4 regions of the Paeniglutamicibacter sp. genome follow, and region 3 is predicted to be linked to each of the others. Evidence: riboswitches for the same ligand, from Rfam matches in the RefSeq annotation. Region 3 holds a riboswitch; each other region holds the start of a gene.
The links. Region 3 has a riboswitch for S-adenosylmethionine ahead of ACLQ7E_RS10685 (hypothetical protein). Riboswitches for the same ligand answer to the same signal wherever they lie in the genome.
Positions count from the first base shown of each region.

Region 1 (7,907 bases), on a different contig from region 3:
TGTAGCTCACCTTCGCGGAGTCGGCATCTTGCCTGATGCGCTGCACGCTGGCGCCCACACGGACCTCGACCCCCACGTCGGCAAGGGCACTGAGCACCTCGGCGGCAACGTCTTCGTCCTCCTTTTTCAGCGCCCGTGCCCCGCGGTCCAGCACGGTGACCTTCGAGCCGAAGTGCGCAAACATCGAGGCGAATTCGGTTCCGACGTATCCACCGCCGACCACCACCAGGGATCTGGGAAGCGGTGCGTGTTGCAGCGTGGTGGAGTCGTGGATCCGCCCGCCGATGCGCGCGCCGTCGAGGTCCGGGATCGCGGGTACCGCACCGGTGTTGATGATGATCCGGCGGGCACCCAGCTCGAGGGTTTCCGCCCCCGCCTCGATCCTGATGCGTCGCGGGCCGATAAAGCTTGCCCGGCCAGTGATGGTCATGACCGCATCCAGGCCGTCGAGCATGGAGAAATTCTTGGCCCGCATCATGGCGGTGAGCTTGTCGCGGCGCTGGACCGCGGTGTCGAAGTATTCATGGTCGAAGCCGGTATCGGCGCGGACTTCGGCATCATGGATCAGCGCCTTGGTGGGAACACATCCGATGTTGATGCACGTGCCGCCATACATCTCCGCCGAGGCCTCGATGATTGCCACACGTTGCCCGGCACGGGCCATGTTTCCGGCAAGCGTTTTTCCGCCCTTGCCCCAGCCAATCACAATGAGATCGAGTTCGTCTTCCATCGGGGCACCCTCGGTTTCTGGAAATATCGCGTTGACTACGCCCGAGTCTGGTCCGCCAAGGCACGAACGGTCAAGGAAAACCGGCACCGGTCGGGTCCAACTCGTTCAAACGCTGGACCCAAGTCGTTGAAACGCTGCCCCTATTTGACGATCTTGATGAAGCCATAGACGCCGCGTTCGGCATCGATCATGGCATGGGGCTACAGGGAGAAACCCCGCGGCAGGACCGAATGAACTGTGAGCCCGACAGAGGCGGCGTGGCAGTGGGGCAACTGGCCGCAGGCCGGATGCACCTGTGGTCGCCGGCTGGCTTCCGGCTGTCAATGGCGTAATAATGCGTGGGTTCGACCTCTCACGGTCGAACCCACGCATTTTTTCATGCCGGTTGGCACCGTCGGCACTCAATCATCGGTGGCGCCGGGGCTTACTGCTCGGGGCTGCCGGGCCCGTCAATGTTGACCATCCAGTCAACTCCGAACTTGTCGGTCAGCATGCCGAACCAGTCGCCCCACGGCGCCTGGGCCAGCGGCTCGCCGATCTTGGCGCCTTCGCTGAGCTTTTCCCAGTACCCGGTCATTTCTTCCTTGTCGTCACCGCTGAGGGTGACGGAAATGGCGGTGCCGCCCTTCCACTCCATGTCGGCAGGGGTGTCGGCCGCCATCAGGTTCAAGCCATTGGGTGCACGCAGGTGCCCGTGCATGATCTTGTTGTCGTCATCGGAATTATCGGTCTTGGCGAACTCGAAGTCCGCGAAGGGGCGCAAATCCAGCTCACCGCCGAAGACCGTCTGGTAGAACTCGAGCGCGGGACGCGCCGTGTCGCGAAAGCTGATGTACGGGTTGAGAATCGTGCCCATGGTGTTCTCCATCGTTTGGCGGGGTTCAACAATTAGCAATTCTGCCCGTCACAAGTGGTTACGTGAAGCCCTCGGGCCGATTGTTTTGTCCTGAATTCGCTGAGCGCTCAAACCGGCACAAACCGCCGCATTGACCACATTCGCAGCAGACGCGATCGGCGCCATGGACACGATTGGGGCAGTAGAGCAACTCGTGACCAAAGTGGCGGTCGTGCGGGAATGGCAAACGCGCCGTCGCGAACACTTCGAAACGGCGCATCACCACTAAAATGATTCCCATGACTTCACCGTTCTCCGATTCCCGCCCCGACCCGGGACCGGCAGCAGACCCCGGAACCCTTGATCCACTGATCGAAGACGTGGAAAAAGAGTTTTCGATCATGGTCGTCAAGGCGCGCCAGGCCATTCGCAAGCGCGCCGCAGCCATCCATCCGGAACTTCAGCCGCTGGGCTACAAGGTGCTCTCCATCCTTGCGCGCGAGCACGCCCAGCAGCAGATCATCCTGGCCGAGGAACTCCAGGTGGACAAGGCCACCATGAGCCGGATGATCAAATGGCTCGAGGCCAAGAACCTGGTCACCCGCGTCCCGGATCCGAACGACGGCCGGGCCATGCTGGTCAGCATCACCGACACCGCACGTGCCGGATACCTTGCCTCTAGCGCGGCGTCGCGCCAATTGTTGAGGAACCGGCTGATTTCATGGGACCCCGAGGAAATCAAGCGCTTCGCCGACCTGCTTTCGAAGCTCAACGCCAATGATGCCCCGCGACGCGAGAGCTAACCTCCGCACGAAACCGGCCATCGGCCCCCGGCCCTTCACGTGGAGGGCCGGGGCCGATGTCGCAGCAGGCGTAGTTGAACCACCGGCGTTTGCCGCGTCTCATGACAACCGCTCCTCTCGAATGCCGTCATCTCCCGGGCGAGCGCGACTTGACGGGGGCCTTCCAGCATCGAAATCTCCCGAGTCAGACAACGCAGTTACTTCGCCGAACAAATCCAAACACTTCGAACCATTCGCCAATTTGGCAATATTCGGCACCTTGACAGGCACTTGTTCGATATATGGGCGATTGATCGTGAAGATTTGTTAAGTGCCCGCGTTGCGCGGGCACCATGAAATCGACAACACTCGTACACAGAATCACGAGCTCCTGCCACTCACGACCCTGGTCGGCCGGACAGCAACCCTCTTCGTCATAGCGGGGTGCTCCAGGTGAAGATTCGGCGCCGCCCAACAGGAGCGGCGTAAGTATGGCGTCGTGCAAGCGCATGCGCCAGCCACGAAAGGATCGTTTCCCATGTCCGAAACCCTGATCGATAGCACCCTTGATTCGGTTCGCGCCGAGAGGCTGACCGCCGCGGGCACCGCCTGGGGTGAGCGCATTGCCGCCAACACCGCCAGCGCGGCGCTGACCTTCAAGGCCAGCGGAGTGTCCACCGGTTCGGTGTCCAGCGAAATCACCGCCGGCAACCACCGCTTCATTGTCGACGAGCCCGAGGCACTGGCCGGGGACGACGCCGCGGCAAGCCCGGTCGAGTTTGCGCTCGGTGCACTCATTTCCTGCCAGATCGTGGTCTACCGCCTGTACGCGCACCAGCTGGGCATCAAGATCGACTCGCTGGAAATCAACGCCGATGCAGACCTGGATGTTCGCGGCCTCTTCGGCGTCGAGGAGACCGTTCGTCCAGGCTTCGGCGAGGTGCGCCTGACGGTCAAGATCGAGGGCCCGGAGACGCGCGAGCGCTACGAGGAACTGCAGGCAACCGTCGACGAGCACTGCCCGGTGCTGGACATCTTCACCAACCCGACTCCTGTCAGCGTCGAGCTGGTCACCGCCGGCTAGCGCCACCATGAACCGATCGTGGGTCGATGCCGTTCGAGGGGAACGGCATCGACCCACGATTTTTTGTTTCCCGGGAGACGGGGGCTCCCTCTATCCCTTGATCGAGGTGATCTCGTTGGGAACTTCTGGCAGGGTCACGCTCCGTGAGACCTTGCCGGTCTTCAGGTCCACGAAGTGCAACTCCTTGGTAGCCGGTTCGGTGACATAGGCGGTATCCCCTGAGACGTGCACCGTCGGGCGCGGCTGCTGCCAATCGATCGGTTCTTCCCAGGCGCCGACCACGGCAATGGCCTTCTTTTCCTTCCCGTTCTTCACGTCGTAGACATGCAGCTTGCCGTCGGTCCCCAGCAACAGCGCGTCCCCGCCGGCACTGCGGGCCAAGGAGCGGAACGAATAGCTGTAGTCGATGTTGATGAGCTTGAGGGTATTGGTGGCGGTGTCCGTCAGCGAGAAGGTTTGCGGGCGTTCAAGCTCGGCGTCCTTGTCCCTCTTGTAGTCCCCGAGCACCACTGACGAGGCCTCGGAGCCGGCCTGGTTTCCGATGCGGCCGTATGCATCCGGTGCTTCGAGCTTGGAAATCTTCTCGTCCTTGATGACCAGGATGCCGTCCTCGCAGCCGACCACCATGGCCTCGTCCTTGGCAACAGCCTCGCCATGGACACCCGGGCACTGCTTGGATTCGGCCACTGTGGTGCGCCGGTGCTTGGCATCCGTGGCGGAGAGCAGCTTCACCGCGTTGACCGCCTCCGAGGTTCCGTCGGTGACCAGCAATTTCCCGTCCGAGAGCTGCACCGCCACCCCGTGGTGGGCTTCGGGCAGCGCCACGTCGTCGGTGCGCGGAAGTTCCTTGTTGTCCAACTTGGTGGATTCGAAGATGTTGATCTTGCCGGTGGCGTCGTCGAAGAGTGCGGTGTGGCCGGCGTGGACCACCGCATGCCCGGGCTTCCCGGCCGGGAACACCAGCTCGGTCAGCGCGGGTTCGGCGGTGTAGTGGTGGGCGTGTTCCCCGTGCTTCTCGGACCACGCCCCGGCGTCCAGGACCTGGAATCCCCCGGCGGTCGAGACGAGCACGCGGCGGCCATCTCCTGCGGGGTTGACGCGATTGAATCCTTCAAGCCTGTGGTCCGAGAGGATCGCGCCGTCGCGTGCATTGGCGACCAGCAGTCCCCCGTCGTAGGTGAGCACGAGCCGGGGCGTGGCGGTACCGGCCTCAGCGATCTTGGCACTCGGGCTCCCTGCCGAAGATTCCGGTGCGGGTGCGGCCTGGCCGGGCGCACTGGAGGCGCATCCCGCCAGCAGGGTTCCGGCAGTAATGAGCGCCAGAATGCCGGTTCCCATGTGCAACCTGCGGGTGGTGGCAGCGGCCTGGACGCGGCGCTTGGTAAGTGATTTTTCGTGTGACATGGGAATCACCATAAGTTAAATGAGAATCATTCACAACAAAGGTCGGAGTGCGCGGTCTCGGTTTGCTATTGAGAACGCATCGCATCTAGAGTGGGTGGGTGGTGTCGCCGTCGAGCATGCCCCTGGCCACACAGCATTCCCCTACTCGCCGTAGTCGGTGTCCTTGTAAGGGATCCCGGACTTGTCGTAGGTCGTCCAAATTCCCACCTGGCGGCCGCGATCCAGGCGGCCTGAACGCATGATGGTACCGTCGATCCTGAACCACTCCCAGTCGCCGTGAAATTCCCCATCCAGGGTGAACCCGCGCGCCCACGGGCTGCCGTCCTTGTGGAGCTTTTCAAAGGATTCCAGCTCAGGGGCCCTATCCTCGTCGTGATTGGTCATGGCTTCATGGTGCCACAAATAGCCCGCAGACCCGGCGAGTCCCGGGCCTCCCGCAGGGATATCCGCACCCCAACAACCCTTGGACTCCGCATTACCGCTGGGTAGGATCAGCCGCATGTGTCCCGCCGGGCCACATGGATGGGACCACACCAACTCGTCACCTTTCTTGAGGGAGAAGAACCAACGTGTCCGAGAAACTTCCCTTGCGGCGCAACGCATTGATCGCCGCCGCAGCATTCATGCTCCTGGCTTCAACTGCCATCGCGGCCCCGGCGCAGGCCCTGTCCGCCGACCCGAACTCGCAGGTCCAGGCCAAGAAGCCGGACAACGCACCCACCACGACCATCGAGCTGGTGGGCATCAACGACTTCCACGGCCGCATCGAGGCCAACGATGCCGAGGCCGGGGCCGCGGTTCTGGCAGGCGCCGTCAAGGACTACAAGGACCGGAACCGCAACACGCTCTTCGTCTCGGCGGGAGACAACATCGGCGCCTCCACGTTCACGTCCTTCTCGCAACAGGACAACCCCACCATCGACGCACTGGTCGCCGCCGGGCTGGACGTCTCCGCGGTGGGCAATCACGAATTCGACCACGGCTTCAACGACCTGGTTGACCGCGTGATCCCGCGCTACGGCGCCGGCGACGCGGCGGTCGGAGCCGACTACGCCCTGGGAGCCAACGTCTATGAGAAGGGAACCAAGAGCCCTGCACTGAAGGAATACGCCCTCAGGAACCTCAACGGCGTCACCGTCGGCATCATCGGCACCGTCACCGACCAAACCGGCACATTGGTCACACCTGCCGGCGTATCGGGGCTCGATTTCGGAAACCAGCTAGAGGCGGCCAACCGGGTGGCATCGCAACTGAGCGACGGGAAGCAGTCCAACGGCGAAGCCGATGTGTTGGTGCTGCTGACCCATGAGGGCTCCTCGAGCAGCAATTGCTCCGCCATCGGATCCGAGGACACCTCCTACGGGGAGCTGGTCCGCGGCGCATCACCGGAAATCGACGCAATCCTTTCGGGGCACACCCATGCGGGCTATTCCTGTTCCTACCCGGTTGAGGGCTGGGCCAAGGACCTCCAGCGCCCCGTGCTGCAGGCCCACCAATACGGCACCACGCTGGACAGCCTGACGGTCACCGTCTCCAAGAAGCACAAGCAGGTCGTCGGACTCGAGGCGCAGCTGGTGTCGCTGACCACCAACGCCAACGACGGGGAGGTGGTTCCCCGCTTCGAGGCGGTGCCGAAGGTCGCCGAAATCGTCGCGGCAGCAACCGCCCAGGCCGAGGTCGTCGTGGCCCAGGAAATCGGGGCCATCAGCGCAGACATCACCCGCGGCGGAACCGAAGGCTCCGACCGAGGCGTCGAGTCCTCGCTGGGCAACCTGGTGGCCGACATGCACCAGTGGGCCACGTCCAACGACACGTTCGGCGGCATTCCCGCGCAGATCGCCTTCATGAATCCCGGCGGCCTGCGCGCGGACCTGCACTTCGGGACCGATGGGACCGTCACGTACAAGGATGCCGCTTCGGTCCAGCCGTTTGGCAACACGCTGTTCACCATGGACCTGAACGGCGCCCAGATCAAGTCGGTGCTCGAGGAGCAGTGGCAACCGGACGGGTCCAGCCGCCCCAAGCTCCATCTGGGGATCTCCGAGGGCTTCGGCCACACCTATGACCCGAACGCTGCGCGCGGCGAGCACATCCTGTCGTTGAGATACCAGGGCGAGCCGATCGCCGACGACGCGGTATTCCGCATAGTCACCAACTCGTTCCTGGCCGCGGGCGGAGACAACTTCTCCGCCTTCACCCAGGGCAGCAACGTGGCAGATTCCGGCCAGATCGATCTGGTGGCGGCCATCGAGTATTTCCGGGCCCACTCGATGGTGGACCCGGCCCCCTTGGGACGGGCTCAAACAGCCCAGTAATCGGCACATCAACAGCGACCTTCCGCCTCAAAGGTGGAAGGTCGCTGTTTCATGTTGCGATTAACCCTCTCGGACTTCATTCGAGTCCCAGGAACGCGGGGCCGCGGGAGAAGACCAAACCCGCTATCCACTGCCCATGGGACGCATCGCACCGATCGCGGGCCGTCGCTGCCCAAGCCCGTCGAAGATGCATCCCACATGGCCCGGATTCAGTCTTTATGACAATTTCACGTCATAATGGGCAGTGTCGTTTTGGGATCTGGAGCCATCAAACTGCGGCTCGATCCGACACCCAGGGGTCAAGTCGACCCCGGATCAACGACTGCGGCATGGTCTTGATCCTGTTAGCCCATCAAGCTGGAAGCCATCCGTGCATCAGAAACGCTGTGTCTTGGGACATGCAAGAATAAGGTCATTCATTCAAATGTCTACGGCTCACGACACCGGATTCGCGCCACATAGTGTCCTGCGTTATGGTCGGCCGCCCTCGGAAGCACCATGTCGGACCATCTTTACCCCGGACGGCAAGGGTAGTGAAGCGCCGGCGCGACATCGGGGCCAGATGGACCGCCGCACCGCAATTGTGAGCCAGCTCGCATCAACACCCCTGGGTGGTGTTGCATGACACCCATGAGCACAACTTCCGTAGAACTTGAACCCGAATCCGTGGCACAGCCCGGAACCGCCAAAACGGTCGGGACCGGCATCGACCCCCATAAGCCGGACAACGAACTCAAGCGCGGGCTAAGCAGCCGAC
Region 1 is NZ_JBKKAP010000039.1:66,486-74,392, reverse strand. It holds gene ACLQ7E_RS04875 (FAD-dependent oxidoreductase) at 1-730, opposite strand, end outside; gene ACLQ7E_RS04870 (VOC family protein) at 1,155-1,586, opposite strand; gene ACLQ7E_RS04865 (MarR family winged helix-turn-helix transcriptional regulator) at 1,865-2,368, shown strand; SAM riboswitch class IV at 2,727-2,845, shown strand; gene ACLQ7E_RS04860 (OsmC family protein) at 2,886-3,431, shown strand; gene aztD (zinc metallochaperone AztD) at 3,522-4,835, opposite strand; gene ACLQ7E_RS04850 (hypothetical protein) at 4,977-5,219, opposite strand; gene ACLQ7E_RS04845 (bifunctional metallophosphatase/5'-nucleotidase) at 5,405-7,150, shown strand; gene ACLQ7E_RS04840 (amino acid permease) at 7,781-7,907, shown strand, end outside.
Region 1: another riboswitch for S-adenosylmethionine. It lies ahead of ACLQ7E_RS04860 (OsmC family protein); the one in region 3 lies ahead of ACLQ7E_RS10685 (hypothetical protein).

Region 2 (7,907 bases), on a different contig from region 3:
CCCTCGGAAATGAGCAGACCCCATTCCGGGGTCGGAGGCGGAGAGCCGAAACCGAGGAAGCCCAGACCCGAAATCGCGAGGATCGCCACGCCAAGGTCCACCGCCAGGAGGGCCAGAACGGGGCCGCAGGAGTTGGGCAGGATGTGCTTGAAAACGACCGACCAATACGTGCCGCCGTTCATGAACGCGGCTTCCACGTAGTCCAGGCTGCGAACGCGCAGGACCTCGGAACGCACCACGCGTGCAAACGACGCAATGGAGGCAATGCCCACGCCGATTCCCAGGGAAATCGGACCGGGGGCAAACGCCGTGACGATGATCAGCGAGATCAGGAAGCCCGGGACGGCGAGCAAGACATCGATCAGGCGCATGGTGACGGCGTCGGCCGCCCGGCCCGCGGTTGCCGCCAGCAACCCCAGCCCGGTCCCCACGACGAGCCCAATCGTCACCGCCAAGCCCGCGGTCAACAGCGTTTGGCTGGTCCCGTGCACAACCCGGGCAAACACGTCGCGGCCCAGGTGGTCGGTGCCAAACCAGTGGGCGGACCCGGGTGCCTGGAACTTTTCGGCCGGGACGCCGCTAATCGGGTCAAAACCGCTGAACAGCGCGGGGAACAACGCCCACCCCAGGACCATGATCAACGGGGCGCAGGTCAGCCAGAACACTGGCGAACGAAGCGCTCTTGGTTTCCTCTTCTGCGTGGGCAGGTTCTCGATGTCAGCGAAGGCGATCTCGGGAACGGCAACCTGTGTCAACGGTTCCTCCAGCTTGATGCTCATGGGTTCATCTCCGTTCGGGCTTAGGCTACGAGTGCGCGCGGTGCCCCGTGCGTTCCACTCTTGAGGATCCGTGGATCCAATAGCGGGTAAAGCAGGTCAACAACCAGGTTCACGACAACGAAAGCCGTGGCGGTGATCAGCACGAGTCCCTGGACCAGCGCCACGTCCTGCGCGGTGACAGACTGAAGCACCACCTGGCCCAGGCCGGACCGGGCAAACACCGTCTCGGTAATGACGGAGCCGGCCAACAACGTTCCCACCGTGATCCCGCTGATGGTCATGGCCGGTGCTGCAGCGTTCTTGAGGGTGTGGCGAAAGAAAATCCATGACGGCGAAGCGCCCTTGGCACGCAATACGTCCACGAATGGCTGGGCGTAAACGATGTCCACGCTCTTGAGCAGCACCTGGGCAATCGGGGCAGAGACGTGGACGGCCAGGACCAGGACGGGGACGGCGATCGAGGCGAACGAACCATCAGGGAAAAGCGACATGACTCCGAGCTGGATGGAGAGGAGCTGCAGGAGCACCAGACCCAGCCAGAACACGGGAACTGCCGCGAAGAGCGGCGGCAGGTTGATGATGAGCCGCTTCAACCACGTCCGACGTGCCAACGTGGCCGAAGCGACCAGCAGAACCGCAAACACCACAGCAGTCACGAAGGCACTGGAAGCCAGCACCAAGGTCGACCCGGCCACGGCACCGATGCGCTCTGCAACGGGCTGGCCCGAGGCGAGCGAATATCCGAAATCACCCCGGAAGAGACCAGCCAGTTGGTTGAAATACTGCACCAACAGCGGTTGGTCGTATCCGTATTGCGCCTTCATGGCCGCAATGGTTTCCGGGTTGGCCGCAGCATCCGCTGACAGGAAGATCGTCACTGGGTCATTCGGGAGCAACTGCACGGCCAGGAAGACCAGGGTGTAGGCAAGCCAAATGACCAGCAAAGCCTGTCCGACGCGTCGCGCGATGTAAGCGGCCATGTGCTTGCTACTTTCCGGTCTTCCAGGCGCCCTGGAAAATCGGGGCGGTGCCGGAGGTGAATTCAACGTGTGCATCCGAGTTGCCGCCGTAGACCTGGACTTCGTCCCACAGGACCAGGGACAGGGCCTTTTCGCTGACCAGCTGGCGCTGTTCCTCGGCAACCAGTTTCTTGTGCTCCGCATCGCTGGTGGCCGAGCGTTCCTTGGCGAACAGCGCGTTGAGCTCGCTGTCCGCGTTCAGGGTCTGGGTGTTGTTTTCCGGGCCGAAGACCGGTCCCAGTCCGCCGTAGGCAAATTGGCGGGTTCCAAAGAACTCGGTGTTGGGATCGATCATGGCGGTGGTCAGGAACGTATTGTCGGCGGCACGGTTGATGAGCTTGACGCCGATTTCCCGCCATTGCTGCTCGATGAGTTCAAAGGCAGGCTTGATGACCACGGAGTTGTTGGAGCTGGTGATGGTGATTTCCAGCTTCTGTCCACCCTTTTCGCGCACTCCGTCGGCTCCGACAACCCAGCCTGCCTCATCGAGCAACGCCTTGGATTTCTCCGGGTTGTAGCCCAGATCCGCGGACAGGTCGATGAACCCGGGGGCCGCGTGGTTCAGCACGGAGTCGGCGATGACATAGCTGTCCGACAGCACCGTGTCCTTGATGGATTGGCGGTCGATGCCGACCTGCAGTGCCTGGCGCACCTTGGTGTCAGCGAGCTTGCCGCTGCCGATGCGCACGGCCGCCATGTTGGTGGTCAAGTCGATACCCTTGGCCGGCAGCACCTGGTCGCCGCTGCCCGTGAGGGTTTGCTCGTCCACGGGCTGAAGTCCCCGGACCAGGTCGACCTGGCCGGTTTGGACCGCTCCGGCGCGGTGCGCCACCTCGGGCAGGTACTTCACCACGAGCTTGTCCAGGTATGCGGCGCCCTGGTTTGCCGCTGATTCAGGTGCCCACTTGTAGTCCGCGCGCTTGGCAAAGGTGACTTCTTCGTCGGTCTTCTCGGATTCGAAGACGAACGGTCCGGAGCCTACGATCGTGGCGATGGCCGACTGGCCGGCATTGTCCAGCTTCAGCGTGGCCGGGGAAACCAGTCCCGAGGTGACCGACGATGTGGCACGCAGGAAGTTGGCATCGGGGGTCTTGAGCGTGACCTTGACCTGGTTTTTCCCGACGACCTCGGCGGACTTGAAGGCCGCGAAGTCGACGTTGGGTGCGATCTGTGCGCTCTTGACTCCCTTGCCCAGCGCGTCCAGGTTTTCCTTCACTGCCTTGGCATCGAGCGCCGTTCCGTCCGAGAAACTCACGCCGTCACGAATCGTGAAGGTGAACTCGGTCTGGTTCTTGTTGGCGGTGAAATCCGACGCTATCCAGCCAACGAGCTTTCCCGTTGCCGCGTCGAAATACGTCAGTCGGTCCAACACGCTGTTGAGCACATTGGCCTTCTCGTAGAAGCGTGCGGCCTGGGTCTGCCAGTTGTTGATCGGGGCTACTTCCGCATACACGAAGGTTCCGCCTTGGACGGGATCGTTGCTGACCGGGCCGGCTGCATTTCCCGCTGTTTGGGTTCCCGATCCGCAGGCGCTCAGTGCCAGCGTGGCCACGGAAAGCACGGTAAGGATCTTGACGCCGAGGCCGGCGCGAAGGCGTCGCTTCGCAGGTGGTTTGGTGTTGCCCATGATTCATTCCTTCTCGGTTCACCCGAGGAACGCCGCGACATGGCTAATCAGTCGAATGCCTGTCCAAAACGTGACAGCATTCGGCGGACCGCGCAGAGTTTGGCTATCTCCATCGGTCCTGGCGGTAGCACCGTATCCCAATGACGGGAGTGGTTGCTGCGGCGTCAACGAGCCAGGTCTCTCAGCCGCTCTGGATGGTGTGTGCTCGTTTTGGTTGTCTAGCAACCTCGAACAATCCAAGTGTGTCGCAGGATCTTCGATGCAACCAACATAAAAGGGTTCGCCGTGAAACAAATCGACGTAGAGAGCGGCCCAATGGCCGCATTTGCTTCATGAAGCGTCATAAGTCAGAACATGAAGCCTAAAAAATCCGAGTCTTGCTTCACTTGCGCGTCATGTTGATAATGCACGCTGAAACAGCGCTCCCGACTTGTCGATCCGATTCCAGCGCATAGGTGACTGCCGCCGGTCGCCGGAATGATGACTGCCATCTGGAGGTACAACCAAGCAAAACCTTGATCCTCAATCGGTAAGTGGTGAGGATGCCACGGCGATCACAATGCCCGACATTCTCGGACTGAAAGCGGGCAGCAACCTCACCGGATGATGGCCTTGCGCCCGTTGTGGGATTTCACTGTGACCCGCCGCAGGTTCCCACCGACAACAAACCCGCAGGCACCGGGACCCACGTGGGCGGATGGTGTCTGCGGGTTTGTTGGTCTCGGCTCACGTGGCCAAATAGCCACCATCGACCGGCAAGGAAACCCCGGTGACGTAAGTATTGGTTGCACTGGCAAAATAGCCCACCGCTTCGGCAACATCTTCCGGAAGCGCCACTCGACCCAACGGAATCGCTTCGGAAACCGCTCGCTCAACGGCCACGGGATCTTCCTGTCCGGCCAACCAGTCCTCAAACATCTGGGTACGCGTCATCCCGGGAGCCACCGCATTGACCCTGATGTTGTGTGGGGCGAGTTCCACCGCCGCGGCCCGTGTCAGTGCCAGCATCGCTCCCTTGCTGGCACTGTAAATCCCCATGGTGGGAACTCCGACGCTTGCCAGCCGCGAGGTCACGTTGATGATCGCGCCACCTCCGGCCACACGCATGACCCGCCCCGCAGCTTGGAGGCAGGAAATCGCCGCGAACGTGTTGGTTTCAAAAGTTTTCCGCACCTCTTCCTCCGGGGTGTCGAGTAGCGAATTAGTGTGGTCAATGGCCGCATTATTCACCAGGACGTCCAGTCTTCCGGTGCGTTCGAGCACCGTGTTCATCAGTGACTGCGCGGCACCCGAAGTGGTCAGGTCCGCCCGGACGAAACAGCCGGACTCCCCGAGTTCTTCGGCCACCTGAATTCCGCGTTCCTCATTTCGCCCGGTGACCACGACCTTCATTCCATCGGCTACCAGTCGTCGGGCAATCTCGATCCCGATGCCCGAGGTGGCGCCGGTAACCAGTGCGACGCGTTGGCTCTCTCCCACTAGGCTGTCCTCCTACACTTCGTTATTTGTCCTACGGTTTCGTGGGGCCGATCCATCCTTGGCCCGAGCCTGTCGCTTAGCGACGCCCCACCCCCACCAGGCTTTCACCAATCTCCAGCCGTTGCTTGTCATCGCTGCCCGGAATCACGTTGCCACGAAGCGAACGCCCCGCGGTCTCCTTGAAGGTGAGCACGGAAATCAGTCCAATCACGCCTGCAGCCATCAGATACCACCCGGGCACCAGTGGGTTTCCGGTCGCCCCGATCAGCGCCTCGTTGGCCACCGCCGCGGTGCCACCGAAGACGGCCGTGGAAAGGTTGTAGCCAATGGCGAATCCGGAGTAGCGCACCGAGGTGGGGAACAATGCCGGCAGAGTCGAGGAGATCGTCGAGAGAAGCATGACCAGCAATAGACCCAGGATGCCGATACCAACGATCTGCCCCCACAATCCAGTGGACTGCATCAATAGCACAGCCGGCACCGAAAGGACCACGAAGCCAACGCTCGCGGTCACCAGCAAGGGCTTACGTCCAATCCGGTCGCTGAGCGCACCCAACGGAACAATCAAGGCGATCATCACCAGCTGGATGAGCACCAGCGTCATATTGGATTCCACCGCACCATGTCCCAAGGTCAATGTCAGGTAACTGGGCATATAGGTCAGCACGAGGTAGAAGGCAACATTGACCAGCACGATAAAGCCGAAGAGCTTGACGAGCTGACCGGGGTACTTGCGTATCAAGGTCCCCAGTGCCTGAGGCGCGGTGCTAACTTCCTTGTCCTTGGAACTGTCTCCGATGAAGGTTTCGGATTCGGTGAGGTGGCGCCGCATCCACAACGCAATTCCGCCGAGCACGAGGGTGAGCGCGAAGGGCAATCGCCACCAGCCACCCATCATGCCTTCTTCACCCACCACCAGAGTCAGCACCGTGCACAAAATCGCCGCCGCGCTGAAGCCGGCCAGGGTGCCAAATTCGAGGAAGGAACCGTAGAAACCACGACGGTTGTCCGGGGCGTGCTCGCTCATGAATACCGCCGCCCCCGCGTATTCGCCACCGGCAGAGAACCCCTGGACCATGCGCAGCAGGACAAGCAGGATCGGAGCCAGGTATCCGACCTGGTCAAAAGTGGGCAAGGCGGCGATGCACGCGGTGGACACACTGATCATGACAATGGTGAAGATCAAGACCTTCCGTCGGCCGATCCGATCGCCGAGCGGACCGAGCACCATGCCTCCCAGTGGGCGGATGAGGAAGGAGATCGCGAAGGTGGAAAAGGCAAGGATTCGCGGCATGGTTCCCCCGTCTTCACCGAAGGTGAAGAACTGTTGGGAAATGTACACGATGAGGTACCCGTAGATCCCGTAGTCGAACCACTCGATCGCGTTACCGATTGCAGATCCGGCCACCGACTTCCGGGCCTGCTTCAGTTCCATTGGACTGAAATCAGCTTCGAGTCTCAGTGCAGGCGGTTGGGTTTGACTGGTCATGGTGTGCTCCTTTGGCAGCCTTTATGAAGTGGAGGGGGTCTGTGCGTTGTTGGAGGCGTGGCGCAGGGCGAAAAGTGCATACGCACGGGCTGCGGTGAGCAGATCGTCGACCTCAACCGATTCGTTGGGTTGATGGGCCTGGGTGTTGATTTCCCCGGGACCGAGGACCAGGGTGGGGATCCGGTGGTGCTCGGCCATGTAGCCGCCCTCGCACGAGGCCGTCCAAATGCCAACATCACCGGTGCCGGTGACATCGCGGACCGCTTGGCGAACACCCGTGACAAAGTCGCTGTCCTCCTCGGTGAGGAATCCGGGCATCTGCATCTGCAGCTCGCCGTGGACAGTGATCTTCTCGCGGCCCGGGAACGAAGCGGTCTGAAGCCGACCACGGATGCGTACCAGGAGATGTTCGAGAATAAGCCGTGCGTTCTCGTTGGGCAGCAGACGCCGATCAAGGCTCAGTTCGCAGGTGTCCGGCACGATGGACGTTCCGTGTCCGCCTGCGATAGTTCCAATATTCCAGGTTGCGGCGCCAAGCACCGGATGCTTGGCCGCCGCCAGTCGCTTCGTGTCCTGGCCTATTTCGGCAATGATCTCGGCCGCGGCTTGGATGGCGCTGGCCCCGTCGGTTGGGCGTCCGGCATGGGCGCTCGCCCCGGTAATCCGCAGGACGAAATTCGCGGCTCCCCTGCAGGCGACGATCGCCACCAGATCGGTGGGTTCGGCGACGACGCAACCGGTGTAGGAGCCGGCGGGCTCGGTGGCCACGTAGTGTGCGATGCCGATCGCGTCGGCCTCCTCATCCACGGTGCATACCAAGGTCAGCGGGAGCCGGGGTTGGCGCGCATGCACCGAGGCCATGGCCACGAGCACCGCGGCCAGCCCGCCCTTCATGTCCGTCGCGCCGCGTCCGATGAGCCGTCCCTGGTCCTCTCGTGGCGTGAAGGCATCGGAGTCCCAGCCCTGGCCGGCCGGAACAACGTCGCTGTGGCCCAGGAAAAGCAGCCCCCCGCCGGTTTGGTCCCCACCGAGGTGGGCAATGAGGTTGGCTCGTCCCGGGGCAACCTCATTCAGGTGCACGGTGGCACCGAGCCCGGTGAGCACCCGATGCAGAATGGCCACGGTGGCTGCTTCGGTGCCACCGGGGTTCTCTCCGCCTGCGGCAATCAGCTCACCGGCCAGTTCGACCAGCCGTGACCGGTCGATCTCGGCCAGCACGCTGGCCTCCAGCGGCAGCAAGGAGGATGCGGCAGCCATCACGCTCACCGTGTGTCCCCGTTGCCCAAGGCCTCCTGCAGCGCGGTGTGCAGCCGTTGCACACCTTCGAGAATCCGTTCCGGGGTGGAGGTCGCGAAGCACAGGCGCAGTGCGTCGGTAAAGGCGCCCGAGTCCGAGAAGGCCGGTCCGGGGATATATGCGACGCCATGCGCCAATGCGATCGGGAAGAGCTTTTCGGAGTTGATCTCGGCGTATTTTCCGCGCAGGGTGAGCCATAGGAAGAACCCGCCTTCGGG
Region 2 is NZ_JBKKAP010000014.1:19,419-27,325, forward strand. It holds gene ACLQ7E_RS01645 (ABC transporter permease) at 1-779, opposite strand, end outside; gene ACLQ7E_RS01650 (ABC transporter permease) at 800-1,759, opposite strand; gene ACLQ7E_RS01655 (ABC transporter substrate-binding protein) at 1,767-3,425, opposite strand; SAM riboswitch class I at 3,532-3,626, opposite strand; gene ACLQ7E_RS01660 (SDR family NAD(P)-dependent oxidoreductase) at 4,152-4,904, opposite strand; gene ACLQ7E_RS01665 (MFS transporter) at 4,981-6,393, opposite strand; gene ACLQ7E_RS01670 (M20 family metallopeptidase) at 6,415-7,650, opposite strand; gene ACLQ7E_RS01675 (PLP-dependent aminotransferase family protein) at 7,656-7,907, opposite strand, start outside.
Region 2: another riboswitch for S-adenosylmethionine. It lies ahead of ACLQ7E_RS01655 (ABC transporter substrate-binding protein); the one in region 3 lies ahead of ACLQ7E_RS10685 (hypothetical protein).

Region 3 (7,907 bases):
GCCCGAGTTTGCCGGCCGCACCTCCCTGGACGACGGCCCCGCGATGCTTCCACATGGCCTGCAACGTGCCGTAGCACCAGCGATACCGCTGTTTCCACAGGGCCCCTAGGGTGGCCGGCGCCTCGGTCCAGGCCAGTGCGTCGTCCTCGTACACGACCCGCCAGCCATCGCGGCACAAGGCCATGGTCAGATCGGTGTCCTCGGCCAGGGTGTCGTTGCTGACTCCGCCAACCCGGGCCAGGGCCTCGCGGCGGAACGCACCGATCGCGCCGGGAACGGTGGGCATGCATTCGGCGACGTCGAACAGGCGGCGGTCCAGGTTGAACCCGACGACATATTCGATGTGCTGCCACGCGCCGAGGATGCCGCCGCGGTTGGCGATCTTGGTGTTGCCCGAGACGGCACCCACCTGCGGATCGGCGAAACGCTGGATGAGCACCTGGACGGTGTCGAGCTCGAAGACGGTGTCGCCGTCGACCATCACCACCAGGTCGTGCCTGGCCGCGGCAATGCCGGCATTCAGGGCCGAGGGCTTCCCGCCGTTCTCCTTGCGGATGAGCTCGACATTCGGCAGTCCGAGCGCCTCGACGATGTCGGCGGTGTCGTCCGTGGACCCGTCATCGACGACGATGACCTGCACCGGGTGGCTCGAGGCGGCGATGGATCGCACTGCGGCTTCGATGCCGGCCGATTCGTTGTAGGCGGGGACGATCACGCTGACGGGTTCGATCACCTCGGTGCGCATCGGGTGCTCGAACCAGCCGCGGTCCCGCTCGGCCTCGCGTTTTCGCCGCTCGGCGCGGCGGTGCCGGGAGGCGACAACCATCACGAGAACCGCCCTCAGGAGCGTCGCCACCCCGGCGGCAACGAGACCCCACGAAATGGCCATGACCACGGCGTCGGTGAATCGGATCCCCCAGACAAATGCAGTCCCGAGGAGGGTGTCCCCGACGGATGCTTCTCGGGTGCTGTCCACACCGATGGAGTCACCGACCGTGGTGAAGCGGTGGCCTGACTTCGCCTGTCGCTCCAGTGCCGATGACAGGGCCTCAACTGTCTGGGTCCGGTTTCCTCCGCCGTCATGCATCAGGACGACCTGCCCCCGAACGCCCGGCTGCAGCAAGAGGCCCGTGATCACCTCCGTGCCGGGGCGACGCCAGTCACCACTGTTGACGGTACTGAGAACCGTGAGGAACCCCTGGTCCGCGGCGGCGTCCATGGCCGACCATTGACCGTCGGTGGTGGTTTCATTGTCGGAGCTGTGCGGCGGACGCAACAAGGACGGCGAGTGCCCCGTGATGCCCGCAACGACCTTCTGGGCACCCCTGATCTCGAGCTGGCGCCGCCACGAGGGAGACACGGACAGGTCGGTGTGCGTGAGTGTTTGGATGCCGATCTCGTGGCCTTCGGTGGCCATGCGCCGAACGATTTCGGGATGTTTGATCGCCGCGGAGCCGGTAACGAAGAAGGTGGCGTGGACCCCGTGATCGCGCAGGACATCCAGGATTCGAGGCGTCCATACCGGGTCCGGCCCGTCGTCGAACGTCAACGCCACGGTATGGTCGGCCGGGGTCGCCGTGCGGACGTTGTCGCCACGGGGGTCCACAATCGGGCCCCCTTCGGCAACGGCCCCGGGGACGTTCACGGTGGCATGGCTCGCCGGCACGCGGGGTTCGTCGATGCCGGACAAATGGTTCATGTACCCCTGCACCGCCATTGACAGCCCCAGCGTCAGCACGACCGTCACCATGAGAAACCAGTGCGCCCCGATGCCACCTGCGCGGGCGGACCTGCGTCCAGTGCTCACGGGCGGGACGGCTGGGTTGGCTTGGCCGGGCCGGTGCCGCCATGGCCCGGGGCGGCCGCGCTTCTGCCCGGTGCTGTTTCGCTCGTTGCCGGGGCGGTCGACCCGCTGCTGGGGCTCGGGTCGGTGCTTGTGGGTCCGGTGCTCGTGGGATCGATGCTCGGCGAGGTCTCCGTACCAGTGGAGTCGTCGGGATCCGCGGTGCTGGCGGTGGTTTCAGCCGCTGCAGTGGTTTCTGCGGCGCGAGTGGCCGGCGCAGGTGCTGCCTCTTGACTCATTGCTGCCTGTGAGGGTGCCGGCGATGAGCTTTGGCGCGGTTTTGTCGATGGTTCCTGCCCTGCCGAAACCGCTCCAGATTTGGCCGCCGGGGGCAAGGTCGGTGCCGCAATGGTGGAACCGCCAAGGAACGCGAACAGGAGCAGCAGCACATAGAAGAACATCAGCCCGATGACCACGACGCCGACCTTCTTGGCCCGCTGAAGGCGTCGACCAGACGGGTCGACGAAAACGGGTTCACTAGTTGCGTTTGACGATCCTAGGACATGATTTTCAGTAAAAGCGGGCATCGGTGACCAACGCTAGTACATCGCCGCAAATGTCACAAAATGATCACGATGGCAAGACTCTGTTCCGTGAGACTTGCAACACCGGACTCGCGGGCGTAGCCGCAACTAGCACCGCGAAGCCGTTCGAGGGCCACCCGCCAGTCGCGGGATGCGTGCGGCTCCTCGTCACCCCGGGGGGGGTGACGTCCACGGATCGGCCGGTCACCAGGCCGACAGCGGCCGGTTGCGCCGCTCCCCCCAGGGAATCGCGCCACCGCCCGCGATACCGCCGCTAAGGAACGAGCATTACCTTGATTGCGCGGCGCTCGTCCATCGCCGCATATGCTTCCGGCGCCCGTTCGAGGCCCATCACCGCATCGAAGACCCTGCCCGGATCAATGCTCCCGTCCAGCACGTCGGCGAGAAGCTCGGGCAGGTATGCCCGGGTGCTGGCAGCCCCGCCGGCCACCGAGATGTTCTTGGAAAACAGCACCGAGATGGGCAGCGGGTTCTCCCCGTGCGGGACTCCCACGAAGCCCAGCGCCCCGCCGGGGCGGGTGCAGCGCAGCGCCTGGTCCATTGATTCGGCGGTGCCCACGCATTCGAGCACCGAGTCCGCCAGCACGCCCCCGAGCAGTTCGCGCACCTTGGCCGCCGCCTCGGCCCCGCGTTCGGCTACCACGTCGGTGGCCCCGAACTCCCTGGCCAGCGCCGCGCGGTCCGTGTGCCGGGACATGGCAATGATGCGCGTGGCTCCCAGCCGCTTGGCCGCGAGCACCCCGCACAGCCCCACGGCCCCGTCGCCGACCACGACCACGCTTCGGCCGGGCTCAACCCGGGCGCCGAGCGCGGCGTGGTGTCCGGTACCCATGACGTCCGAGAGCGCCAGCAGCGACTTGGAAAGCGCTTCGTCGGGATCGGTGACCCCGGGGACCGTGACCAGCGTGCCCTCCGCGTTGGGCACCCGCACCACTTCGCCCTGTCCGCCGTCCACGGGGAGACCGTTTTCGTCGCTTCCACCCCAGTGGGCCCGGTGCTCGCAGGCGACTTGTACGCCGTCGCGGCACGGCGGACAGCTGCCGCAGCTGTTGGCCCAGGGGGCAACCACGAAGTCGCCCACGGCCAGGGTTGAGACCTCATCGCCGACCGCTTCGATGCGGCCGATGAATTCGTGGCCGATGCGCCGGGGCTTGGGCGTCGGGCTGACCCCGCGGTAAGGCCACAGGTCCGAGCCGCACACGCAGGCCGCGGTGACGCCCACGATGGCGTCGGTGTCGGCGAGCAAGGTGGGCTCGGGGCAGTCCTCGACGCGGATGTCCCGCGGTCCGTGGATCAGGGTGGCGCGCATGTGTTCCTCCGCAAGGTGGTTGGCAGCTATCGCTTCCACCTTATGCCCGGTCGGTTGCGGTCGCCCGGAAGCAAGCGCCGGCCTCCCGCCGAAGCGACCGCCCCTTGCGCTAGCTTCGGGCAGCCACCATAATAAACGAACGACATTCATTTAGTGTGACGCCGATCCCATGCGCCCCCTTGGCGGGCACTGTTGCATCGCGCACCACTGACCTTGCAGGAGCACGCATCATGAGCTGGTCAATGCCCGCCGAGACCTCGGCCCAGAAGCGCGTCTGGATGGCCTTCCCCCATGAGGGATACACGCTGGGCGACACCGAGGCAGAAGCCCACGCGGCACGTTCGACCTGGGCCAACGTGGCCCACGCGGTGGCAGGGTTCGCCCCGGTCATCATGGTGGTGGACCCCAAAGACGTGGGGATTGCCGCAGACTACCTCGATGAACGCATCGAGATCCGCACTGCCGAACTCAACGACGCGTGGATGCGCGACATCGGGCCTACCTTCGTCACCGACGAAACCGGCGGGCTCGCGGCCATCGACTGGGTATTCAATGGCTGGGGCGCCCAGGACTGGGCGGCCTGGGACAAGGACGAATTGATCGGCAAGCGGGTGGCCGAGTGGGCAGGCGTGCCCCGCATCGCCTCGACCCTGGTCAACGAGGGCGGCGGCATCCACGTCGACGGACAGGGCTTGGTGCTGGCCACCGAGACCGTCCAGTTGGATCCGGGGCGGAACCCCGGCATCACCAAGGCCGAGGTCGAGGCGGAATTCGCGCGCACCCTCGGCACCACCAAGGTGCACTGGCTCCCGCGCGGGCTGACCCGCGACAGCGAGGAGTTCGGCACCCGCGGACACGTGGACATCGCCGCAACGATTCCCTCCCCCGGAACAGTGCTGGTGCACATGCAGGACAACCCCGAGCACCCGGACTACGCGGTCAGCCGGGAAATCGCTGCATCCTTCCACGGCGCCAGCGATGCGAAGGGCCGCGAGTTCACCGTCATCGAGGTTCCTGCCCCCGCGGCGCTGCGCGATGCGGAGGGATTCGTCGACTACAGCTACATCAACCACCTGGTCATCAACGACGGAGTGGTGGCCTGCACCTTCAACGACCCCAACGACGAGAAGGCCCTCGCAGTGTTGGCCGATGCCTACCCTGGCCGCAAGGTCGTGGGCGTCGATGCCCGCGAGCTGTTCGCCCGCGGCGGCGGCATCCACTGCATCACCCAGCAGGAGCCGATGACGGCGGTGAAGTGAACCCGATTCGGTAGGCAGGGTCACTCGCCGTCATAGATGTCAGTTTGTTGCTCCCCGCAAGCCAGTGGTGGCAAAGTGTCGCCGTTTCACCGTAGGGTGGGTACAGCTTCACGAGTTCTGGTTGCCCTTGCGCAAAGCTCCGACTGACCAGACGCCAACCCCATAGTTGCACGGCGGGTGGTTCGGATGACGAAGCGGCCCTTTCGCGCATTCCGCACGCGAGGGCAAGGACAACTAGCTTCAAGGACGTGTGCACATCATGTACAGCCCCACCCTGATTTCTTCCCCGACCAGGAACCCGCTGCCGCGCTTCGCCGGCGACTGGATCACCGCGTGGCTCGACCTCGACACCGAGACCGGCCTGGTCCACGTGGGCGCCGGGCCCGACGAATGGGTGCTCGAGGCGCTGGCCCCGCACAAGCTCTCGGCGGCGCTGGAGGGCCGCGGCCCCGTCGAGGTCCAGTTCAACCCCGAGCTGCTCGTCCTCCTGCTGCCCGGGGCGCACGAGCTGGTCGGCAGCTCGTTCTTCCGATTGCGCGCCTGAGGTTCCAGGACCCCCGGCCGTTTTGGAACCTCAGCTGCGCGACCCCACGCTAGATGTCCAGGATCACGCGCAACCCCTTGCAACGGGACACGCAGATCATCATGGTGTCCCCCGCATCACGTTCCTCCTCGGAAAGCAGCGAGTCCCGGTGGTCGATCTCCCCCGACACCACCGGGGTCTCGCAGGTCCCGCAGATCCCCTCCCGGCAGGAGTTCAGCACAGGAACACCTGCCTCCGCGAGCGCATCCAGGATGCTGGTGCCCACCGGCACCTGCACCTCGACGCCGTCGGTGGTTTCCACGGTGAACTCGTGGTCCCCGGCGGCCGGGGCGGTGGCGGCCGGGTCGGCCACGAACCGCTCAAGGTGGAACCGGGTCTTGTCCCCCCAACCGGCGGCCAGCGACGCAATGAAGTCCAGCAGCGGGCCCGGGCCACAGGCATAGGTGTGGAACGCTGCTTCCGCATCCCCCAGCAGTTCCTTCAGCGGGTAGAGCCCGGCGGTGTCGTCGGCATGCAGGTGCACCTTGTCCCCATATCGGGCCAGCTCGGCGGTGAACGCCATCGATTTCAGGCTCCGGCCCAGGTAGACCAGTCGCCATGGGGCCCCGGATTCCTCGGCCGCGGCGAGCATCGGCAGGATCGGGGTAATTCCGATGCCCCCGGCAATGAACAGGTATTCCGGGGCCGGCTTCAGCCCGAAGTTGTTGCGCGGTTCGCGGACCTTGATCCGGGCCCCGGGCCGCAGGTCGTCGTGCACGTATGCGGAGCCGCCGCGGCCGGCCGGCTCGCGCAGCACCCCCAGCCGCCAGCGCTGCGCCCCGGCCTCGGAGCACAGCGAGTACTGGCGCAGCAGCCCGTTGGGCAGCAGCACGTCGATGTGCGATCCCGGGGTCCAGCCCGGCAGCGCCAGGGCCGCCGGGTGGGCCAAATGCAGGGAGAGCACGCCATTGGATTCGGTGCGGATCTCGGCGACCTCCACCTCGAAGAAGCCGTCTGTCCCGATGCCCAGAAGGGCCTTGGAATCAGGATCCAGTCCGGTGTCGATTGTCATGGTCACGATGCACCTCCAGTGCTGTGATGTGTTCCCGCGGACGATGCCGCGCTGTGCGAAGCCGGGATGCCCGGCAGGGTGGGATCCAGCGAGTCGAGGGCGGCCAGCACCGCATCGGAGGCCTCGCGCACGGAGATGGTCACCCGCACCCCCGAGCCCGGGAAGGCACGCACCGAGACGCCCCTGGCCACGCAGCCGGCCTCCAGCTCCAGCGAGCGCGGTCCGGCGGGGATCCACACGAAGTTCCCGCCGCTGGGTGGCACGGGCAGCCCGCGGGCGAGCAACCCCTCGTGCAGGTACGCGCGCTCCGCCACGACCCCGGACACCGTTGCGGCCAGGTGGGCGCTGTCGGACCAGGCCGCGGCCGCGCCGGCCTCGGCCAGCGAACTGAGCCCGAACGGCGGGGCAACGGCACGGATGTTCGCCGCGATGCCCGCGCTGGCCAGCAGGTATCCTGCCCTGGCCCCGGCCAGCCCGTAGGCCTTGGAGAAGGTCCGCAGGATGACCAGGTTCGGGTGGGAATCCAGCAGGTGCCGAGAGTCGATTTCCGCTTCGGCGAACTCCCGGTAGGCCTCATCGAGCACCACCAGCACGTGCCGCGGAATGTTGTCCAGGAACGCCGCGAGCTCACCGGCGTCCATCACCGTGCCCGTCGGGTTGTTCGGGTTGCACAGCAGCACCATGCGGGTCTCGTCGGTGACCGCCTTGCCCATGGCGTCCAGGTCGTGCCGGTGGGACCCGTCCAGGGGCACGGGCAGCGATTCGGCGCCGGCCAGGGCAATCAGGATCGGGTACGCCTCGTAGCTGCGCCACGCATGCACCACGGTGGATCCGGCTGGTGCGTAGGCATCGAGCACCTGCCCCAGCAGGGCCAGGGATCCGCCGCCCACCACGACCCGTCCCGGGTCCAGGCCCAGGCCGGAAGCGATTGCCGCGACCAGCTTGTCCCCGGCGATGCCAGGGTAGCGGTTGGCGCCGGCCGCGGCCTTCGCCATGGCGGCAACGGCCGCCGGGGACGGGGAGGTGCACGACTCGTTCGAGGACCCCACCCAGCGCACGGTGTCCAGGCCGGCGGCCCGCGAGTAGCGCTGTAGCGTGGCCACGACGGGGCGCGGCACCGGTCCGGCGCAAATGCCGGTATGCATGCTCATTGTCTTGCTCCGTTCAGGGGGTTGCCTTGGTGGTGTGCCCGAGCCAGCTAGGCCAGGACCTTGGAGAGGAACGCCTGGGTTCGGGTTTCACGTGGGTTCTCAAGCACCTGCCGGGGGCTTCCGGACTCCACCAGCTGCCCGTCGGCCATGAAGTGCACGACGTCGCCGACCTCCTTGGCGAAGCCCATTTCGTGGGTGACCACGA
Region 3 is NZ_JBKKAP010000085.1:11,719-19,625, reverse strand. It holds gene ACLQ7E_RS10705 (bifunctional polysaccharide deacetylase/glycosyltransferase family 2 protein) at 1-1,807, opposite strand, end outside; gene ACLQ7E_RS10700 (hypothetical protein) at 1,804-2,259, opposite strand; gene ACLQ7E_RS10695 (zinc-dependent alcohol dehydrogenase family protein) at 2,642-3,697, opposite strand; gene ACLQ7E_RS10690 (agmatine/peptidylarginine deiminase) at 3,928-4,956, shown strand; SAM riboswitch class IV at 5,063-5,193, shown strand; gene ACLQ7E_RS10685 (hypothetical protein) at 5,216-5,500, shown strand; gene ACLQ7E_RS10680 (PDR/VanB family oxidoreductase) at 5,550-6,551, opposite strand; gene ACLQ7E_RS10675 (aminotransferase class I/II-fold pyridoxal phosphate-dependent enzyme) at 6,554-7,702, opposite strand; gene ACLQ7E_RS10670 (amino acid ABC transporter ATP-binding protein) at 7,750-7,907, opposite strand, start outside.

Region 4 (7,907 bases), on a different contig from region 3:
GTACCAAAGCGCGGATACGCCTGTTCGGTAGCTCAGCTCCATGATGGCTATGTAGGAAGAACCAGAGAACAGTCCGGTGATGCAGAAGGCAACCGTCCACGGGCTGAAGGTGCGACCGCCAACAAAGAATCCGCTAGTTTTGCCCAGCGTGCTGCGGCGTTGGGCAAGGCGTCCGCCGAAGACGAGCAGCGCCGTGTAGGACACCGCGAGGCCGATGGTCCACAGTCCGGCCGCGCTCATGCGCTTGCTCCCGCAGCAGTTGTAAGTGCGGTGCGGGGAGCGTATCCGAGCGCAATGTTGCAGGCATCTTCGGCGGAGCCCGGGGCGACTTCAGTGGCGAATTCCCAGTTGATAACCATGTTCACGCCTGCTGTCTTGACCAAGTTGATGGCCGGGCATCTCCGGTGGACTTGCGAGGTGAATTCCCGTTGCAGCTCAGGATCGTCCAGGGCCGTTTCAACATGGATTTCGAGCCGGTAGGAATGGAAGAACGGAGAAACGTCTGCCGTTCCGGCAAACCCACGGGTATCTTGAGTGGCAATCGAGTAGGTCTCCAGGGCAGTGAAGTCGATCCGGAGTTCCTTTGCCACCTGTTCCACAACGACGCTTACGCATCCGTTGAGCGCGCCGGCAATGAATTCCATCGGTGTCGGTGCGTTGTTGGTTCCGCCCACGGCGACAGGCTCGTCAATGTCGAAGGAGAAATCCCGGATTCCGACACGTGTACGCATGGAACCCAGCCAGGTTCCCTTGGCGCGGATGCGCTTGTCGTGGGGCCCCGAAGTGTTGGGCACAGTTGGCAGGGAAGCGGATGTCATGGTCTCTCCATCGGACTTGGCGGTAGCACCGGCCTCAGCGAGGTGGTTGCTGCGGCGTCATAGAGCCAGATCTCTCGGCCGCTCGGGATGGGTTACGACTCAATCAAAGTCGATGCGGTGTCACGGGAGCAAACCGTCCGTAACATGACGGAATCTTCGACCACATGGATATTCTTCACGTATCAACGAAGGATATTTCATTAATTGGTAAAATTTCGATGCTTTGATTCCAGTCTGGCGGCAGTCGGGGGATCTCCGCAAGAGGCGCTGCATCCCCTGCCTCCGTCCCCGGGAAACCGCGGCCAGAGAGGAAAGTGCGCGACGCTGCTCGAGATGGGCAAGGCGATCCTCGATGCTCCCTGTCTCGTCGAAGGATTGGCGGGGGAAACGCCGGGGAGTCGGTCAGCCAAGCCCGGCATTCAGGAGGCGGAATCGTGTTTCGGCCAGCGCCGGAGGCCCCGATTGTGACGAAACGGGTTGTCTCCGCCTCGCCGGGACGTGTAGAAATATGACCAACAACCATCCAGAGCGGCCGAGAGATCTGGCTCCATGACGCCGCAGCAACCCCTCCCCTTAATTGGGCGGTAGGTGCTCACGCCAGAACCGATGGAGAGAATTCATGGCTGTCGATTCCTTTGCACATGCTCACGATGTCGAAGCGGACCCCAACATCTTTGGAGCCGTCAATCTCGACGCATTTACCGGCGACACCCCTGCCCGGCACCTGCTCAAACTTACTCCGGGCGTTCCCCTGAACGGTCACTATGACGAATTGGCCGCAATCTTCCGTCCGGTCTTCGCCAAGATTGCCGCCGGGGCCAGCGAGCGAGATGCCAACCGGACCCTTCCCTTTGAGCCGGTCGGTTGGCTGAACCGGGTGCGATTCGGTGCATTGCGCATCCCGGTGTCCGAAGGCGGCTACGGGGCGAGCGTGTCCGACCTCTTCCGCCTGTTCATTGAGCTGGCCGAGGCGGATTCCCAGGTGGCGCACCTGTGGCGCTCGCACATCGGCTTCGTCGAATCCGTGTTGCTGCTTGAGGACGATGCCTTGCGGCACCGCTGGATCGAGCGCATTGTTGCCGGGCAAATCGTCGGCAACGCCTACACCGAGCGCGGTGGAAACCGGCTCGGCACCCTGAACACGACGATTGCCAAGCAGGGCGAGCGCTGGATCCTCAACGGCGAAAAATACTACTGCACCGGCACGATCTACGCCGACTGGGTCGCCGTTGCCGTGGCGCACCCCGCCCGCGCCGGCCGGCAGATCGCCGTGGTCTCCACACAGCATTCCGGGGTCAAGATCTTTGACGACTGGGACGGATTCGGGCAGCAGCTCACCGGCACCGGCTCGACCACGTTCGAGAATGTCCCGGTGGACACGATCCTTCCCGACGAGCAGCAGGTCAACAACCCTGAATCCGCGATCTTCCAACTGGTGCTCCTCGGGGTCCAGGCCGGAATCACGCGCGCCGTGCTCAACGACATGCGCTCGTCGGTCCAGGCCCGTACGCGAAGCTTCAGCACCGGGACAGGGGTTCCGGTACGCGAAGAACCCCAGGTATTGCAATTGGTGGGCGAGATCTCGGGCACCGCGTTCGCTGTCGACGCCATCGTCCTGGCCGCCGTGGCGGAGATCGAGGTCGCGCTGGCCGATGCATCACTCAGCCCTGCCGAGAGGTTTGCGGTGTGCGAACTCGCCGCGGACCGGGCGCAGGCAGTCGTCCAGCCGCTGGTGCTCTCCGCGGCGACCAAGCTCTTTGACGGGCTGGGGGCCTCGGCAACCGCCAAGGGCTGCAACCTGGACCGGCACTGGCGCAACGCCCGCACCGTGGCCACCCACAACCCGGCGATCTACAAGTCGCGCATCATTGGCGACTACGAGGTCAATGGAACGGCACCCCAGCAGCTGAACGCCATCGGCGACGTGGGTGCGACCCAGGCAATCGGCATCCCCTAAACCGCCCGCCGCACCCGAACCAACGACTTGATCCGCGCAATATCGGATCCGCAAATACCCAACACCTCGCGAAGGACAAACATGAGCACGACTCCCGCCCCCCGCCAGATCCGTTTCAACGCCTTCGACATGAACTGCGTGGGACACCAGTCCCCGGGTTTGTGGAAGCACCCCAAGGACCAGTCAGCCAGCTACAAGGACCTTTCCTACTGGACCAACCTGGCCAAGACCCTGGAAAAGGGCAAGTTCGACGGCATCTTCATTGCCGACGTGTTGGGCACCTACGACGTCTTCGGCGGCTCCAACGAGGTTCCGCTGCGCGCCGGCACCCAGGTCCCGGTCAACGACCCGTTCATGCTGGTCTCGGCCATGGCTTCGGTGACCGAAAACCTCAGCTTCGGCGTCACCGCCGGCACCGCCTACGAGCACCCGTACCCGTTCGCCCGCCGCCTGGCGACCCTTGACCACCTGACCAAGGGCCGCGTCGGCTGGAACGTCGTGACCGGTTACCTGCCCTCCGCCGCGCGGAACATGGGCCAGGAAGACCAGCTCGAGCACGACGAGCGCTACAACCACGCCGACGAGTACCTGGAGGTCGTGTACAAGCTTCTCGAGGGCTCCTGGGAAGAGGACGCGGTGGTGCGCGACGTTGAGCGCGGGATCTTCACCGACCCGTCCAAGGTCCACGAGATCAACCACGAAGGCAAGTACTTCAAGGTTCCCGGCATCGCCATCACCGAGCCCAGCCCGCAGCGGACCCCCGTGGTATTCCAGGCCGGAACCTCGCCGCGCGGCATGAAATTCGCTTCCGAAAATGCCGAAGCCGTCTTCGTCACCTGCCCCACCAAGGACATGCTCAAGGCCACGGTCACCAAGATCCGTGACGCCGTGGAAGCTGCCGGACGCGGACGCTACGATGTGCGCATCTACGCCATGCAGACCATCATCACGGACGTGGACAGCGCCGCTGCCCAGGCCAAGTTCGAGGACTACAAGTCCTACGCCGACATCGATGGCGCCCTTGCGCTGATCTCCGGGTGGATGGGCGTCGACCTGTCGACCTACGGGCCGGATGACGTCATTGGCGACAACGTGAAGTCCAACGCCATCCAGTCCTCCGTTGCGATGTTCCAAAAGGCCAGCGGCGACGACGGAAACCCGTGGACCATTCGCCAGCTGGCCGAGTGGGTTGGTGTTGGCGGATTCGGCCCCATCACCGTGGGATCGCCGACCGAGGTCGCCGACAAGCTCATCGATTGGGTCGAGGACACCGACGTGGACGGGTTCAACCTGGCCTACGCCATCACCCCGGGCACCTTCGAGGACATCGTGGAGTTCATCGTTCCCGAGCTGCAGGCCCGCGGCGCCTACCCGACCGAATACGTCGAGGGCACGTTGCGCAACAAGCTCTTCGGCAAGGGCGACCGGGTCCAGGATTCGCACCGTGCGGCGAAGTACCGGTTCTCGAACGCCGAGGTCAAGTAACCGGGAGTAGTTCCCTTGCGGGGTTCGGGCGGTGGTGCACTTGGGTGCGCCACCGCCCGAATTGTTTAAGGTGCCGGGATTCCCAAGGGAAACTGCGAAACGGGAACCAGCCAAAAGTCTTGAACCGGACCGCGGTGAAACGCAGGCCAGGCAGGGGGGGCGGGTGATTTCACCCGTCACCCACCTGGCGGTTTCTAGTTGCTTGCCGAGACGAGCAGTGCTCGATCCTCGCTGGGAAGATCGGTGAAGGCCGCGGCCACACCCGGATGGGCGATCCGGCCGGCACGGGTGTTTACTCCCGCGGCCAATGCCCGATTGGCGGCCACCGCGTGCGCTGCTCCCTGGTCAGCCAGCTGCAGCAGATACGGCAGGGTGGCGTTTGTCAGTGCCTTGGTCGAGGTTTGCGGTACCCCGCCTGGCATGTTCGCCACGCAGTAGTGGCGCACCCCGTCCACCTCGAAGATGGGATCCTGATAGGTGGTTGGGCGGGATGTGTCGAACGCACCACCTTGGTCGATCGCGACGTCCACCAGCAGGGCGCCGGGTTTGAGCAGGGCCAGCTGCGAGCGTTTGACTACCTTCGGCGCGGCACGTCCGGGAACCAGCACGGCACCGATGACCGCATCGGCCTGCGCCAGCTCCTGTTCAAGGGTCAGCGGGTCGTTCATGAGGACGCGGGCTCGCGAGCCAAGCAATTCACCGAGCTGACGGATGCGGCGCGGGGACATCTCCAGGATCGTGACCTCGGCCTGCATTCCCAGGGCCAATTGTGCTGCCTGGGTGCCGAACACGCCACCACCGATGACCAGCACCCGGCAGGGAGCCACGCCGGGCGAACCGCCCAGCAGGCGTCCCGGGCCACCGTTGGGACCGGTCAGGTAGTTGGCTGCCACATGGGCCGCCAGGCGACCGGCGATTTCACTCATCGGGGCGAGCAACGGCAGTCCGGTGTCGTCCTGAACCGTTTCGTAGGCGATCCCGAGCGTGCCGGCCCTCAGCAGGGCTTCGGTCAGTGGCCGGTCGGCGGCCAGGTGCAGGTACGTGAATAGGGTGAGGTCTTCGCGGAGAAAACCGTACTCGGAGGCAATGGGTTCCTTGACCTTGACCAGAAGTTCTGCGTTGGCCCAGGCTTCGTTCTGGTCTACCAGGACTGCATCGGCCGCGGCGTACTGTTCATCGGTGAATCCTGCGGCAATCCCGGCCTCGTGTTCCACATGGACGGTGTGTCCGCGCCCGGTTAGCGCGGCGACTCCGGCTGGCAGCAGTGCAACGCGCTGTTCTTGGGGCTTGATTTCCTTCACGACTGAGATCTGCATTGAGCTTGTGCTTTCGTGTTTGGTTACTGAAGTGGATTTGGTGGGAGAAAATCTGGCGGGGGTTAACCGGTGGTGCGACGAGCAAGGTTGTAGAACCGTACGTTCTGGTATTCCTCCAGGCCCTCGGCACCGCCTTCGCGGCCCAACCCTGACTGCTTGACTCCGCCAAAGGGTGCTGCGGCGTTGGAAGGAACTCCCTGATTGATGCCGATAATTCCGGTCTGCAGCTGGTCCGCGACGTTCAGCGCGCGATCCAGATCCTGGCTGAAGACATAGCCGGCGAGACCAAACTCGGTGTCGTTGGCCAGCGAGATCACCTCGGCTTCGGAGGAGAAACGTTGAATGGCGGCAATTGGACCGAAGATCTCCTCACGCACCACCCTGGAATCGGGGTGGACCCGATCCACGACGGTGGGAGCAAAGAAGTTTCCGACCGAATCATAGCCATGACCTCCGGTGAGTAGTTCCGCACCGTGGGACAGGGCGTCCTCAGTCAGTGCGTGCATCTGCGTGACGGCGCGATGATCGATGAGCGCGCCGAGCACCGTACCGACCCCGAGTCCCGAGCCCACGGGGACTTGGGCGAAACGGGCGGTGAGCTCGGAGATGAACCGATCCGCGATCCCATCCTGGACATAGATGCGGTTGGCGCCGATGCAGGACTGGCCACCGTTGCGGAGTTTGGCGGCAAAGGTGCCTTCGAGTGCACGTTCCAGGTCGGCGTCGTCGAAGATGACCAGTGGGGCGTTGCCGCCCAGCTCCATGGAGGTGCGCAGCACGTTCTTCGCGGCGAGTTCCAGCAGTTGTTTTCCGACCGGGGTGGAACCGGTGAATGACACCTTGCGCACCCGCTCATCGGTGAGCACGTTGCGGCTAAAGGCTCCGGAATCGGAGGTAGTGACCACCTGGATGAGATCTGCCGGAATGCCGGCCTGCACTGCGAGCTGCACTGCGAGGTAGGTGGTCAGCGGCGTCGCCGTGGCCGGTTTGACCACCACCGGGCACCCGGCGGCCAAAGCCGGGGCGATCTTGCGGGTAGCCATGGCCAGCGGAAAATTCCATGGCGTAATGAGTACGGCCAGGCCCACCGGGGAGCGGCGCGTGAGGATATCTGCTGCCCCATCCGGTGCCGGGCGGTAATCGCCGCTGGGACGAACCGCCTCCTCGGCGTACCAGCGCACGAAATCGGTTCCGTACTTCACCTCGCCACGGGCCTCGGCCAGGGTCTTGCCCATTTCACGTGAAATTAGGTGCGCGATTTCTTCGGTGTTCTGCACGAGCAGTTGATACCACGCGTGCAGGGCATCAGCTCGTTGGCGGGTGGTGCGCCCAGCCCAGGCGCGACCTGCCTGATCCGCGCGGGCTACGGCGCGCAGCGCATCATCGCTGTCCAGATCAGGTATGTGGGCAATCAGCTGACCGGAGGCGGGGTCATGGACCTGGATCCCGTCAGTTGGCAGATTCAGCGTGGCGATTACGGCGTCGGCCAGGGCCAGGGCCTTTGGATCGGCTTCGATCAGTTCGGTGCCCACGGTGGCGGTGCGGTTCACTTGGCGCCTCGTTCGGTGATTGCGTGCGAGATGGCGGCAACGAAGTCGTGTAACTCCGAATCGCTGATGATGAAGGGTGGGCTGAGTTGGATGGTGTTTCCGCGGAGTGGACGGCCGATGAACCCGAGCTCGACCAGGTCATCACAAACCTGCTCGGCCGAGAGCCGGTCGCTGAGCGTCACGCCGCCAAGCAAGCCTGCACAGCGCACCTGGGCAACCAGCGGGTTCTGGCTGGCGAGGGTGGTCAGCGCATCGCGCAGCACCCCAGCCAGTTCGCCCACCCGCGGCACGAGCTGTTCACGCTCCAGGATCTCCATGTGCTTCAGCGCGACGGCGCAGGCAGTCGCATGTCCGGCGTAGGTGGCCCCATGGCGGAAGACCGGGGTGCTGGGGGAGTCTTGGTAGAACGGCTCCCACAGCCGCGGAGCCACCATGACACCGCCCAGCGGTGCGTAGCCGCTGGTGACGCCCTTGGCGAAGGTGATCATGTCGGGTTCCAGGCCGTAGTAGTCGGCCGCGAACATGGTTCCCATGCGCCCGAATCCGGTGATGACTTCATCCAGGATCAAGAGGATGTCATGCTCCTTGCACAATCGCGAGATGGCTTCGAGGTACCCCGGCGCCGGCGGGTTGACGCCGCCGGTGCCCTGCACCGCCTCGGTGACGAGGGCCGCGATGTTCTCCGGACCCAACTCGGTGATCAGCGCCTCGACCTGCGCCGGGTCATTTAGGGAGATGCGGGCAGTTTCGGGAACCAGCGATTCGGTCCCATAGCCTTCGC
Region 4 is NZ_JBKKAP010000014.1:32,163-40,069, reverse strand. It holds gene ACLQ7E_RS01725 (sodium:solute symporter family protein) at 1-240, opposite strand, end outside; gene ACLQ7E_RS01720 (OsmC family protein) at 237-818, opposite strand; SAM riboswitch class I at 823-912, opposite strand; SAM riboswitch class I at 1,335-1,431, shown strand; gene ACLQ7E_RS01715 (acyl-CoA dehydrogenase family protein) at 1,438-2,775, shown strand; gene ACLQ7E_RS01710 (LLM class flavin-dependent oxidoreductase) at 2,857-4,260, shown strand; gene ald (alanine dehydrogenase) at 4,455-5,576, opposite strand; gene ACLQ7E_RS01700 (NAD-dependent succinate-semialdehyde dehydrogenase) at 5,639-7,126, opposite strand; gene ACLQ7E_RS01695 (aspartate aminotransferase family protein) at 7,123-7,907, opposite strand, start outside.
Region 4: another riboswitch for S-adenosylmethionine. It lies ahead of ACLQ7E_RS01715 (acyl-CoA dehydrogenase family protein); the one in region 3 lies ahead of ACLQ7E_RS10685 (hypothetical protein).